3 regions of the Pararhizobium sp. LjRoot235 genome follow, and region 2 is predicted to be linked to each of the others. Evidence: predicted binding sites of a transcription regulator. Region 2 holds the regulator's gene; each other region holds the start of a gene.
What was found. Region 2 encodes HrcA, which represses chaperone genes, less so after heat shock. Its sites were predicted from a motif close to GTTAGCACTCNCNNNNNGNGAGTGCTAAC; they were not measured.

Region 1: groES (co-chaperone GroES) is a predicted target of HrcA. The motif match lies at 2,310-2,338, and genes of this name have one in related genera.
Region 3: groES (co-chaperone GroES) is a predicted target of HrcA. The motif match lies at 3,081-3,109, and genes of this name have one in related genera.

Annotation. Positions count from the first base shown of each region.
Region 1 covers NZ_CAXUSP020000002.1:100,442-105,229, forward strand. Annotated here, with positions in the region: gene ACSQ2Z_RS21065 (hypothetical protein) at 1-331, shown strand, start outside; gene ACSQ2Z_RS21070 (hypothetical protein) at 590-1,069, shown strand; gene ACSQ2Z_RS21075 (hypothetical protein) at 1,165-1,389, opposite strand; gene groES (co-chaperone GroES) at 2,390-2,689, shown strand; gene groL (chaperonin GroEL) at 2,752-4,377, shown strand; gene ACSQ2Z_RS21090 (beta-1,6-N-acetylglucosaminyltransferase) at 4,688-4,788, shown strand, end outside.
Region 2 covers NZ_CAXUSP020000001.1:4,112,565-4,117,352, forward strand. Annotated here, with positions in the region: gene ACSQ2Z_RS20200 (D-arabinono-1,4-lactone oxidase) at 1-547, shown strand, start outside; gene grpE (nucleotide exchange factor GrpE) at 677-1,291, opposite strand; gene hrcA (heat-inducible transcriptional repressor HrcA) at 1,406-2,464, opposite strand; gene rph (ribonuclease PH) at 2,674-3,393, shown strand; gene ACSQ2Z_RS20220 (VOC family protein) at 3,498-3,926, shown strand; gene rdgB (RdgB/HAM1 family non-canonical purine NTP pyrophosphatase) at 3,957-4,601, shown strand; gene hemW (radical SAM family heme chaperone HemW) at 4,616-4,788, shown strand, end outside.
Region 3 covers NZ_CAXUSP020000001.1:3,586,359-3,591,146, reverse strand. Annotated here, with positions in the region: gene ACSQ2Z_RS17630 (hypothetical protein) at 1-329, opposite strand, end outside; gene groL (chaperonin GroEL) at 1,017-2,660, opposite strand; gene groES (co-chaperone GroES) at 2,727-3,023, opposite strand; gene chrA (chromate efflux transporter) at 3,693-4,788, shown strand, end outside.

The sequences.
Region 1 (4,788 bases), on a different contig from region 2:
GAAGCCCGCCCTGAACGGCGCCGTCGTCGGCGCTATCGCTATGGCCATCGTTGGTTTTACATGGGGCGGCTGGGTGACCGGCGCCACGTCGCGAAAGAATTCCGCAACCGAAACGTCCTCGGGGATTGCAGCGGCCCTGACGCCCTATTGCGTCGAAAAATCCAAGGCCGATCCATTGGCTGCTGCCGTGCTGGCCGAACTCAAAGCTGCCGGCGCATATTCCCGCAGTGGCATCGTGGAAAAAGCTGGTTGGGCAACGCCGCTCGGTGCAGACAAGCCGAACACCGAACTGGCAAAATCGTGCGAACTTGAGATTACCAAGACTCTGTGAAAACGGTCGATGGGCGCAGTTGACGCCCATCGGTTTCCGCCAGACACTGCAACGACCGTCTTTCCAATTAATCAGTGCAGCCGCATTGGTAGTTGGCATCGACGGCATCGTCTTCGAACGGCAGAGAGCGCCGTCGCGCTGGCGCTGTCTCGCACCCTGCTTAGGAGCGGGAAGATTTTAGGCCACCATGCTGAGTTGCCTCTGATATTTTGCAATTTCGATTGCCAGCCGTCTGTTTCAATATTTCAGAGGATGACCATGTCCAAATTCACCGATGAGCGCCTGAATAAACTTCTTGCACTGGGAAGCCGCATTGAGAGCGAAGCAAGACGAAAGCAGCAAGAGGTTGAGCTGGCCAAATCCAGAAGGGCGGATCGAAAGCAATGGGTGGAGGACAATTGGGTGCAGATCTTCCGCCCCAAGATTGAGAGCGCGATCGAGGTCTTGAACCAGAAACTTCAGATGGCCGATATGCCGAAAATGCGACTTACGGAGCCGGCTCCGGGGACCTCGTCAAAAGTCGAGATGGAAATCGCAAGCGAAATCTCCGGTCGCTCGATCAGAAGCGCCGTCAGCTTGACAGAGGATCATATCCAGTTTCAGCACTATCGCCGATCATCCGCGCAAAGCGTGTCCGTCGGCCACAACGTGATCAGCTTGAACGATTTCACCACGGATAAAGTGAATGAAGTCCTCATCGACGTGCTCGATGCATTCACCCGGGACTTTCCAAAATAGTGCATATTCAATCGTTCCGGACACATCGCATCCGGCAGATGTGGCAGATCAAAAGATTGAAGTCGTGGTGTCTTGCTCTGCTGGGACGTACAGGATCAACGATGCGAATGAGCGGGCTGCTTGATGTGGTTTTCCCAGGTTGTCGTAGCTTCGAGAGCGGCCTGCTTATTGCGAAACGCGAACGTATGATAGCCGCTAGCGCGGCTCGCGGGGTTGAACGGCAGTGCGTCGTATTCGGTTCCCTCATTGATTCCCACGGATTGAAGCACCGCTTTGATCTCGTACACATGGCGTCCGGTGATTGCGAAATCGACGTTCATGAAATTTCTCCTGTTGAGACATGCCGAACGGCACGAATTTCGTTTGTTCCGGGGCGTTGAGCACTTGATCGGGCAACACACGGGGGGAGGCTGATCCGCAATCAAGGGTCTATTGGCATTTTGCCAACGCGTTCCCTTCGAAAGCCCTTAGTTCGTCATACAACGCCTCGACGGTGACGGCAGCGAGGTCGGCTGATGCGGCGTAGCCTTGCGTAGCAATGGCAGTTTCGCTCCTAATATTCGACCAATGCCACAACCCCTTGAACCGTGGTCGTGGCTCCAGAAATATTCGCCCGATCAGGATTTCGCCGTCGAAGCCGACGAAATCATTTTCCGGAGAGAGTTCCAGCGGCCGCCATTGATATCGTGGTCGCGTAATTTCAGATGTTCTCACTGGCGTTATCTCCCCGGTTGGGGGGCGTTCTTGGAAGCCTCGGCGGCCGCTGGGCTTCTTGGTACAAACCCGCGCGCATTTAGTCGCCCGCGGACTTCTTCGCATCCGGAAACTTCGTGGTGTCGGGTTTGCTTGGCGCAGCGGCAGCGGGTTGCTTCGTCTCTTCCGCTTCAGTCTTTGGGCGAAACTTAATCATCTCAATGATCCTTTGGTTGCGCTTCAGGAAACTGACGGCGCGCGTCGTCACATGTGAATTGGTGGACGTAAAAGGAAGGTCAGCCGAACAAACTCTCTAGAAATATGCCTCGTGTAGCGCCAGATACGCGCCAAGCATCAAGGACAACGCCAATGTCCACTTGATGAGAAAAAGCACATAGTCAAAGTGATAAATGGAATCGAAGAACGATTTCATTGCAGGCCTCCCGTATTAATCGGATAGCCGCGTCTCTCTAGCATACTAAACCGGGTCGATGTTTTAAATATTTGGTTACACCGGATTTTCATTGTCGCCTGCTGCCGAATGATCGCTAGCACTCTAAGGTAGAGAGTGCTACTGTTATTCGATGGGAGAAGCCATTCGGCTATGATCCCGCTAAGGAACCCAAAATGGCTGATACCAAATTTCGTCCGCTGCACGATCGCGTCGTCGTGCGCCGTATCGAGGCTGAAGCAAAGACCAAGGGTGGCATCATCATTCCGGATACCGCCAAGGAAAAGCCGCAGGAAGGCGAAATCGTTGCCGTCGGCACCGGCACCCGTGACGATAGCGGCAAGCTGATCGCGCTCGACGTCAAGGCTGGCGACCGCATTCTGTTCGGCAAGTGGTCGGGCTCCGAAGTCAAGCTCAACGGCGAAGAGCTTCTGATCATGAAGGAAGCCGACATCATGGGTGTCATCGGCCGATAGCCGGTCGTTTCTTTCTATCCCTTTTGTAAGACCATTGGGCTATGAGCCCGGGAGTTCTTTCTATGGCTGCCAAGCAAATCAAATTCGGTCGAGACGCGCGCGAAAAGATGCTGCGTGGCATCGACATCCTCGCAGACGCCGTCAAGATAACGCTCGGCCCGAAGGGCCGCAATGTCATCATCGATAAGGCCTATGGTGCACCTCGCATCACCAAGGATGGTGTGGCTGTCGCCAAGGAAATCGAGATTGAAGACAAATTCGAGAACATGGGCGCCCAGATGGTCCGCGAAGTTGCTTCGAAGACCAACGACATCGCCGGCGACGGCACGACGACTGCAACGGTTCTCGCCCAGGCGATCGTTCGCGAAGGCACAAAGGCTGTTGCCGCCGGCATGAACCCGATGGACCTCAAGCGCGGCATCGATCTTGCAGTGACAGAAGTGGTCAAGGGTCTTGTCGCCAAGGCCAAGAAGATCAGCACTTCGGAAGAAGTTGCCCAGGTCGGCACGATCTCTGCCAACGGTGAGACGGAAATCGGCCAGTACATCGCTGACGCGATGCAGAAAGTCGGCAATGAAGGCGTCATCACGGTTGAAGAAGCCAAGACCGCCGACACCGAACTCGAAGTCGTTGAAGGCATGCAGTTCGACCGTGGTTATCTGAGCCCTTATTTTGTCACCAATGCCGAGAAAATGGTTGCTGAACTGGAGGACGCCTATGTTCTCCTTCACGAGAAGAAACTCTCCAACCTGCAGGCTATGCTTCCGGTTCTCGAAGCTGTCGTTCAGACCGGCAAGCCGCTCCTGATCATCTCGGAAGACGTCGAAGGCGAAGCGCTTGCGACCCTCGTTGTCAACAAGCTGCGTGGCGGCCTGAAGATCGCTGCCGTCAAGGCTCCGGGCTTCGGCGATCGCCGCAAGGCCATGCTCGAAGACATCGCCATCCTGACCGGTGGCCAGGTCATCTCCGAAGACATCGGCATCAAGCTGGAAAACGTCACGCTCGAAATGCTCGGCCGCGTCAAGAAGGTGACCATTACGAAAGAGAATACCATTCTCGTCGATGGTGCCGGCAAAAAGCCGGAGATCGAGGGTCGTGTTGCCCAGATCAAGGCTCAGATCGAAGAAACAACCTCCGACTACGACAAGGAAAAGCTGCAGGAGCGCCTGGCCAAGCTTTCGGGCGGCGTCGCCGTGATCCGCGTCGGCGGTGCGACCGAAATCGAAGTCAAGGAAAAGAAGGACCGTATCGACGACGCGCTGAATGCGACACGCGCTGCGGTCGAAGAGGGTATCGTTCCCGGCGGCGGCACGGCGCTTCTGCGTGCCTCGATCGTTCTCGACATCAAGGGTGCGAACGACGACCAGACGGCCGGTATCAACATCGTCCGCAAGGCGCTTCAGTCTCTGGTTCGCCAGATCGCCGAGAACGCCGGTGACGAAGGTTCGATCGTGGTCGGCAAGATCCTCGAAAGCGACACCGACAACTACGGCTACAACGCCCAGACCGGCGAATATGGCGACATGATCGCCATGGGTATCGTCGATCCGGTCAAGGTCGTTCGCACCGCTCTGCAGAACGCAGCTTCGGTTGCCGGTCTGCTCGTCACCACCGAAGCCATGGTTGCAGAACTTCCGAAGAAGGAATCTGCTGGCGGCGGCATGCCCGACATGGGCGGCATGATGTAACGGGTTTCATTTCGGAACCACGGTCGTCATTCGATGCGAAGAGGGATCCGGCCAACCGGATCGCTCTTCGCGACGCATCGGCAATGCTTCCGGACTGAATCTCTAATCTCGATGTGCCGTTGAACGCCGAAAGGCTGGTTTGCGCCACTGACTCCCCGAACCCAAGCTTGTCGAACGCAATTGGCGTGGGCTGATTGCGCGCTGACGCGATCCTGAAAGGATCATTCATGGTAATGTTTTGTCTCAGCCTGAAACTGAAAGGCGAAGGGCTAAGCTTTGTCCGATGCCCGGCAACGCGCGGTGCCGCCACATGATCGCATATCTCCTTCTCGTCCACCGTTACCCCGAGCAATTCAAGCGCCTGTTCAAGGCCATCTATGACCGGCAAAACCATTACGTCGTGCATGTCGA
Region 2 (4,788 bases):
GGATACGTCCTCCGTTTCGACCACGAATAGCCTGTCCGACGTCTGTGAGATGAAGACGATCGACATCACCGACCGGCCACCAACGGAAAGCGCCTTCGAGAAGATCGCCTATTCCTCGGAGATCTATCCGATCGAATATGTGCCGAACTTCCACGAACTGGAATATGCCGTGCCGGTGAAATACGGCAAGCAGGCCTGCATGGAAGTGCGCAAGCTGATGCTGGAGAAGCACCCGGCCTGCATCTACCCGATCGAATACCGCTTCACCGCCGGCGACGGCGGCTGGATCAGCCCGTTCTTCGAACAGGATTCGATTACGCTGTCGGTCTCCGGCGAGCCGGGCACGGATTACTGGAACTATCTCAAGGACGTCGATGATATCCTGCGCCAGTTCGGCTCACGCCCGCATTGGGGCAAGCTGCATTTTCTCCGTGCTGAGGATGTGACGGCGCTCTATCCGCGCGCGCGTGACTTCAAGGCGTTGCGGAACAAGCTCGATCCGGAAGGCCGTTTCCTGAATGATCATCTGCGGCAGTTGTTCGGATGAGTTTTACCTCCCCCTTGAGGGGGGAGGTCGCAGCGAAGCTGCGGGTGGGGGTGACGGTCAGGGGCGCACAAAGATCACCCCACCCCGGCACTACGTGCCGACCCTTCCCCTCAAGGGGAGGGTGGAAAATCAAGCCGCCGGCGTCTCTTCCATTGCCACCGCCTTCGGGCCGCCCTTGGCGACGCCGACCATGGCGGGGCGGAGCACGCGCTCGCCGATGGTGTAGCCATCCTGGACCACTTGGACGACGGTGTTGTTGGGCACTTCGGGGTTCGGAACCTCGAACATCGCCTGATGGAAATTCGGGTCGAACTTCTGGCCGACCGGTTCCAGCTTCTGGACGCCGTGGCGCTCAAGCGCCGAAAGCATGGCCCGTTCGGTCATCTCGACGCCTTCGACCAGCGTGTTGAAGCCGGTATCGCCGGCCGTGCGCGCTTCCGGAGGGATGGCGTCGAGCGCGCGGCGCAGATTGTCGGAGACGGCCAGCATGTCGCGGGCAAAGCCGGCGACCGAATAAGACTTTGCGTCCTTGACATCACGTGCGGTGCGGCGGCGCAAATTGTCCATCTCGGCAGCAAGCCGGAGGTAACGGTCGCGGTAGTCCGCGGCCTCGGCCCTGGCGAGTTCCAGGGGATCGGGTTCGACTGCGGCGGCTTCGACCTTTTCAGAGGCAGCTTCAGCATTCATCGCGGCTTCGTCGGCTGCGTTGGCATCTGCTGCATGTTTGTTCGTGTCGTCGGTCATGACGGTCTCCGGTATGTCACTATGTTAGGATTTGTAGCCGATATCGAGCTTTGAAGCCGAAAAATCAAGGGTTCAATCGAAAGAGCGCGGCAAAAACCGGCGTTTCGCCTATGGTCATCGCGACAGCCGCGACATCAATTGCGCAGTGTAGTCCACCATCGGCACGATACGCGAATAGTTGAGCCGGGTCGGACCGATGACACCGACAGCGCCGACGATCTTGTCGTCTCCATCCTTGTAGGGTGCAACGATCAGCGACGAGCCCGACAGCGAAAACAGCTTGTTTTCCGAGCCGATGAAGATGCGGACCCCGGGCCCGCTTTCGGCGAGATTGAGAATTTCGATGAGGCTGTCCTTCTTTTCAAGATCGTCGAACAGCATGCGCAGTCGGTCGATATCCTCGGCACCGGCAAGCCCCTCAAGCAGATTGGCGCGGCCGCGCACGATCAGCTTTGTCGGATTTCCTTCGGTTTCACTGCCCGACCATATGGCGAGACCTCGCTCGACCAAATCCTGCGACAATGTATCGAGCTCGCGCCGAACGGTTTCCTTGACCTGTTCGAGTTGGCTACGCACTTCGGGCAGCGTCTGGCCGGCGAGGTGCGCATTGAGGAAGTTGGCGGCTTCGGTCAGTTGTGAGCTCGTGACGCCGGCGGGCAGCTCGATGATGCGGTTTTCCACCTGATCATGATCGCCGACCAGGACGGCCAACGCCTTCGTCGGCGCAAGACGCATGAATTCGACGTGTTTCAGCACCGGATCGCTCTTGGCCGTGATGACCAGTCCCGCACCGCGCGACATGCCCGACAGCATCTGACTTGCTTCGGTCAGGAGGGTCTCGACCGGCTGATCGCGATCATTGCGGCGCACGTGCCGGTCGATCGACGCACGATCTTCCGCCGACAGGTCGCCCACCTGCATGAAGGCATCGACAAAGAAGCGCAGGCCGATCTGGGTCGGCAGGCGACCGGCGCTGATATGCGGGGCATAGATCAGGCCCAGATCTTCCAGATCGCTCATGACGTTGCGCACGGAGGCCGGCGACAGCGACATGGGCAACAGTCGCGACAGGCTGCGCGAACCGAGTGGCTCGCCACTTTCCAGATAGCTCTCCACGATACGACGGAAAATTTCTCCCGAACGCTCGTCGAGCGCCGAAAGCCTTTCCCGCATCGCAGATTTGTCCGCCATCATTCGAACGCAAAACCCATTCTGTTCAGATCAACTGAAATATAGTGATCCCGGCCCGGATAGCAAAAGGGAAATTGACGTCGGAAACCTTCGCCCCCAGCACCTCCCCGTCATTTGTTCTTTTCCTCGCAAGTGATTTCCCTTCCTCCCAACATAGGTTAGAAGGCTCCAAAACATCACAGGAGTTCATGATGCGGCCTTCCGGCAGAAAAACCGATCAGATGCGCAAAGTCTCGTTCCAGCGCGGCATTTCCAAACATGCCGAGGGGTCCTGTCTCGTCAAGTTCGGGGATACGCATGTGCTGTGCACCGCGAGCCTCGAGGAAAAGACGCCGCCGTGGCTGCGCAATAGCGGCAAGGGCTGGGTGACCGCCGAATACGGCATGCTGCCGCGTGCCACCGGCGAACGCATGAAGCGCGAGGCCGCCAGCGGCAAGCAGAGCGGCCGCACCCAGGAAATCCAGCGACTGATCGGACGCTCGCTCAGGGCCGTGGTCGACCTGCAGGCACTCGGCGAACGGCAGATCTCGATCGACTGCGACGTTATCCAGGCCGATGGCGGCACCCGCACGGCCTCCATCACCGGCGCCTGGATCGCTCTGCGCGACTGCCTTGCCTGGATGGAAGCGCGCAACATGATCAAGGTCGAGAAGGTCCTGAAAGACCATATCGCCGCGATCTCCTGCGGCATCTTCGCCAACCAGCCGGTGATCGATCTCGATTACCTGGAGGACTCGGCTGCCGAGACCGACGCCAACTTCGTCATTACCGGCTCCGGCGGCATTGTCGAAATCCAGGGAACAGCCGAAGGCAAGCCGTTCTCGGAAGAGGAATTCACCACACTGATGGGCCTTGCCAAGAACGGCATTGCCGAACTGGTCAGCCTGCAAAAGCAGGTGATCGAGGGTTAAGAACGGAGATTGCACGCTATGCAACTGGCATCGTCGCCCCTCATTCGCCCGTCGGGCACCTTCTGCCCGCTTGCGGGGAGAGGTTAGGGTGAAGGGCAGGACCAATGGCCGATGACCAGAGCATGGCGTTCGAAGGCGTCCTGGAGACGGCGCTCTATGTGGACGATCTCGACCGGGCGGAGGCGTTTTACGGCTCCGTGCTCGGGCTCGAGAAGATCAGCCGCGCCGGCGCCCGGCATGTCTTCTTCCGCTGCGGTCCGGGCGTTCTTCTGATCTTCAATCCGGCGGAAACGGTGAAACCGCCGCCGCCAGGAGGCCTGCAGGTTCCGCCGCATGGCACGCATGGGCCGGGGCATATGTGCTTCCGGGTATCTACCGGGCATCTCGATGCCTGGGAAGAAAAGTTGAAGGCGGCCGGTGTCGCGATCGAATCCAATGTGCATTGGCCGTCGGGCGCGCGATCCTTCTATTTCCGCGATCCGGCTGGAAACAGCCTGGAATGCGCTGAAGCGAGCCTCTGGAATTTAGATTGAGGGCAGACCGCCCGGATGAGAAAGACGCAGATGCGCAAACTTGAAGACAAGACCCTGATCGTCGCCAGCCACAATGCCGGCAAGATCCGCGAAATCCGCGACCTGATCGGCCCTCTCGGCTTCGAGGCGAAGTCCGCTGCCGACCTCAGTTTTGTCGAGCCGAACGAGACCGGCACGACTTTTGAGGAAAACGCGACGATCAAGGCGCTTGCGTCGGCGAAGGCCTCGGGCCTGCCGGCGCTTTCGGATGATTCCGGGCTTGTCGTCGATGCGCTGAACGGGGACCCCGGCGTCTACACTGCCAACTGGGCGGAAACCACCGATGGCACGCGCGATTTTGCCATGGCGATGGAAAAGGTCGAAAACGCCCTGCAGGACGCAGGTGCTACAACATTCGACAAGCGCACCGGTCGCTTCGTCTCTGTGCTCTGCCTTGCGTGGCCGGATGGGCATGTCGAGCTGTTCCGTGGCGAGGTGGAAGGCCACATCGTCTGGCCGCCGCGCGGGACGCAAGGGTTCGGTTACGACCCGGTCTTTCAACCGCTCGGTTACGACACCACATTCGGCGAAATGAGCGCCGACGCGAAGCACGGCTGGAAGCATGGCGATACGGAAGCGCTGTCGCACCGAGCCCGCGCCTTCAAGCTTTTTGCCGAAACCTGCCTCGGCGCCTGAAAGAACGAAACAGAATGGCCACTTTCTCCTCCATTGGCGACAGCACCGACCCCGGTTTCGGGGTCTATGTGCATTGGCCCTTCTGTGCTGCCAAATGCCCCTATTGCGATTTCAACAGTCACGTGCGGCATCAGCCGGTCGACCAGCCGCGCTTCGTCTCGGCGTTCCTGACCGAGATGGCGGAAGC
Region 3 (4,788 bases), 530 kb from region 2:
ACCGGCTGCTTCTGGCCGGACGTCAGCATGATGGTGGTTGAGAAGCAAAAGGACGAGGACGTCGTTGCCGCCTGTTCGAAAAGCCGGAAGACATGATCGCGGTCGGCGTTGTCATAACAGCGCACGAGATTGAGCAGGCCGCATTCGGGCTGACGCAGGCCGTGCATCGCCGCGGCGGTTTCACCGAGCCGAAACAGTCCGCTCGAGAGATTGCCGGCCCATTCGTCTGAAAAGCAGAACTGGTTCAGCAACTTCTGCCCGCTTTCGCCAAGGGCAAAGGAATCTGCGTCTGGAAGTGAAGAAAGACCCGTTGTTGCAATCTTAAACACGGGCGGCTCCAGAATATGCGCAACGTCCGAAGTTCATTCGCTGCTCCCGTCAAAGGTTTGAAAGAAACTATTTCCAATTTTCAATAAAGTAAAAGTGACGCGTAAAATACGTTAACAGTTCTGTAACCTGCGATCGGCAAGAGACGTAAGTTTAAATCCCTATCGCCATCGCGTTCATGATGAAGTAAATTATAATGCAATGAAAATATATCAGAATATATTTGCGTTATTATTTGGATAAAAGCGATTTAGGCGCATCGTTATTGTAGAAAAATGAGTAACCCTGTTGTCTATTTTTCCAGTTTCTTGCATTCAGGTCTGTGGTTCGCTTGTAGCTTCAATGGTCTTTCTGGCAAACTTTTTGCGGCCTGAAGCATATATCTGCGATTGCATTCGTTTCGATCTGTGCAATCAGAACATGATTCGCATGTGACTAGGCAATGGGTCAAATGCCGTAGATGCGGACCTTTCCTGGGGACATCCATCAACTTTTGTATCGTGATCGAAAAAGGGCGGACCTTGCGGCCCGCCCTTTCTCAATCCGGAAACCCGGAAAGCCTTGTGGTCGTCACTCGTGATAAGGCAGACGCCGCCCATGCCGCCACTTCAGCGCGCTTGGCGCGCTGAAGCACTTTGGATCATGGGCGAAGCTGTATGGTCGTCACTCGTGATAAGGCGGACGCCTTATCACATCATGCCGCCCATGCCGCCCATGCCGCCCATGTCAGGCATGCCGCCGCCGGCAGATTCCTTCTTCGGAAGCTCTGCAATCATGGCTTCGGTGGTGACGAGCAGACCGGCAACCGAAGCTGCGTTCTGCAGGGCCGTGCGGACAACCTTGACCGGATCGACGATACCCATGGCGATCATGTCGCCATATTCGCCGGTCTGGGCATTGTAGCCGTAGTTGTCGGTGTTGCTTTCGAGGATCTTGCCGACCACGATCGAACCTTCGTCACCGGCGTTCTCAGCGATCTGGCGAACCAGCGACTGCAGCGCCTTGCGGACGATGTTGATACCGGCCGTCTGGTCGTCGTTCGCACCCTTGATGTTGAGAACGATCGAGGCACGCAGCAGAGCCGTACCACCGCCAGGAACGATGCCTTCCTGAACGGCAGCGCGCGTTGCGTTGAGGGCGTCGTCGATACGGTCCTTCTTTTCCTTGACTTCGACTTCAGTCGCACCGCCGACGCGGATGACCGCAACGCCGCCAGCGAGCTTGGCAAGGCGTTCCTGCAGCTTTTCGCGGTCGTAGTCGGAGGTGGTTTCCTCGATCTGCCCCTTGATCTGGGCAACGCGGCCTTCGATCTCGGACTTCTGGCCATGACCGTCGACGATCGTGGTGTTTTCCTTGGAGATCGAGATCTTCTTCGCACGGCCGAGCATTTCGAGCGTGACGTTTTCGAGCTTGATGCCGATGTCTTCGGAAATGACCTGGCCACCAGTCAGGATCGCGATGTCTTCGAGCATGGCCTTGCGGCGATCGCCGAAGCCCGGAGCCTTGACGGCAGCGATCTTCAGGCCGCCACGCAGTTTGTTGACGACGAGGGTCGCAAGCGCTTCGCCTTCGACGTCTTCCGAGATGATGAGGAGCGGCTTGCCGGTCTGAACGACAGCTTCGAGAACCGGAAGCATCGCCTGCAGGTTGGAGAGCTTCTTCTCATGGAGAAGGATGTAGGCGTCGTCCAGTTCGGCAACCATCTTTTCCGGGTTGGTCACGAAGTAAGGGCTGAGGTAGCCGCGGTCGAACTGCATGCCTTCGACGACTTCGAGCTCGGTTTCGGCGGTCTTGGCTTCTTCAACCGTGATGACGCCTTCATTGCCGACTTTCTGCATCGCGTCAGCGATGTACTGGCCGATTTCCGTCTCGCCGTTGGCAGAGATCGTGCCGACCTGGGCAACTTCTTCCGAAGTGCTGATCGTCTTGGACTTGGCAACGATGTCCTTGACGATGGCAGTAACAGCGAGGTCGATACCGCGCTTCAGGTCCATCGGGTTCATGCCGGCGGCTACGCTCTTGGCGCCTTCGCGAACGATGGCCTGAGCGAGAACCGTTGCAGTCGTCGTGCCGTCGCCGGCGATGTCGTTGGTCTTCGAAGCAACTTCGCGGACCATCTGCGCGCCCATGTTCTCGAACTTGTCTTCGAGTTCGATTTCCTTGGCGACGGAAACGCCGTCCTTGGTGATGCGCGGTGCGCCGAACGACTTGTCGATGATGACGTTACGGCCCTTTGGGCCGAGCGTTACCTTGACTGCGTCAGCGAGGATGTCGACGCCACGCAGCATCTTTTCGCGCGCGGTGCGGCCGAACTTGATTTCTTTGGCTGCCATTTTAAAAACTCCCGGGCTGGTGCCCAATTGGTTTTATGGAATTGAGAAGAAGGGAACCGGCTAGGATCAGCCGATAACGCCCATGATGTCGGCTTCCTTCATGATCAGAAGGTCTTCGCCGTTGAGCTTGACTTCGGTGCCCGACCACTTGCCGAATAGAACGCGGTCGCCAGCCTTGACGTCGAGAGCGATGAGAGCGCCCTTGTCGTCACGGGTGCCGGTGCCGACGGCGACGATTTCGCCTTCCTGCGGCTTTTCCTTGGCGGTGTCCGGAATGATGATGCCGCCCTTGGTCTTGGCTTCAGACTCGACGCGGCGTACGACGACGCGGTCATGCAGAGGACGGAAATTGGTGCTTGTCATTGTCTAATCCCTCGATCAAATGACTTCACGGATCGTGAACCGACCCGATGGATGGATGTTAGCACTCCTGTTGCGTGAGTGCTAGCGACCCGGAGATAAGGATGGCTGTCGATTGAGTCAAGAATGGGCCGGCAAGATTCTTTGCAGCGGGAAATTGATTGACTTGGTTTCGGCTTTTTTGTCTAATTTCTGCATGGGGTTGCGAACTGCCCCACGAGGCGTCATGCCATCACTTCGCGTCCAATCCCACGAAAAGGACGTAAACCATGGCCTCGTATAATGCTATTTCCACCGAAAAACTTGTCCGCCTGATCGGCACCCCCGGGGGGCCGGTGGTCATCGATGCGCGCGACAATGAGGATTTCGCCGCAGCCGCTTCTTCTGCCCGCGTCTTTCCGGCGGTCCTATGCCGAGGTGCGGCAATGGGCGGTGGATTATCGCGGCCGCTGGTCGTTGTGTGGTCTGCCAGAAAGGCAAGAAGCTCAGCGAAGGAGCCGCCGCCTTGGCTGCGGAATGCCGGCGTCGCTCGGTCTCTCGCGGATGTTTGCCGACGATCTGGAGCAACTGGAAGCGGGCATGATGCTCTACGATCCTTCTATCGCTGGGCACGTGACGCCATGCAGGAAAAACACGAATGGATGTCGCACGTCGCGAAGAAGGTCAAAGACAATGAATGAGGCGGTGCAGATTGAGGCGCCACCGGCGCATCCGACATTCGCCGAGGCCATCAGGGTCTGGGCGAAGATCGGGCTCTTGAGTTTCGGAGGCCCGGCGGGCCAGATCGCCCTGATGCACAGGGAACTGGTGGAGGAACGCCGCTGGATTTCCGAGAGCCGGTTCCTGCATGCGCTGAATTTCTGCATGCTCCTGCCGGGTCCCGAAGCGCAGCAGCTTGCCATCTATGTCGGCTGGCTGCTGCACGGCACGCGTGGCGGCATCGTGGCCGGCACGCTGTTCGTGTTGCCGGGCTTCTTCGTCATCCTTGGCCTGTCGTCGGCCTATGCGCTGTTCCAGGAGACGCATTGGCTCGCCGCTGTGTTTTTCGGATTGAAGGCGGCGGTGTTGGCGATCGTCGTCGAAGCGGTCATCCGCATCGGCCGCCGGGGGGTGAAAACCCGCTTTGCCGTGATCGTCGCGGCCCTCGCCTTCGCTGCGCTTTTCTTTTTCGATCTACCGTTTCCGCTGGTCGTCCTGGCGGCGGGTGTGGCCGGCTACGTCGCCACCCACGCGCAATCGGTGGAACGGAGAACCATGGCGGCGGCAAAGCAGGCCCTGGCCGACCAGCCCTCGGTCATCGACAGCAATTTCCCGGACGTCGTCTCGTCCTGGGGCCGGGCGGTCCGGGTTTTCGGCGTCTGGGCGGCGCTCTGGGTCGCGCCGTTCGTCGTCATCGGCGCAATGCTCGGCTTCGACAATGTCTATACTGCCATCGGCCTGTTCTTCTCCAAGATGGCGGTGGTGACCTTCGGCGGCGCCTATGCCGTGCTTGCCTATGTCGCCCAGCAGGCGGTCGAGACCTATCACTGGCTGAGGCCCGGTGAAATGCTCGATGGTCTGGCCTTGGCCGAAACGACGCCTGGCCCTCTGGTGCTGGTGCTCTCCTTCGTCGGCTTCATGGCCGCTTTTCGCGCGCCGCTCGGGCTCGATCCTCTCTGGACCGGCATTCTCGGAGCGATGCTTGCCACCTGGGTCACGTTCATTCCCTGCTTCCTTTGGATTTTCCTCGGTGCGCCCTATGTCGAGACCGTGCGTAACAACAGGGCGC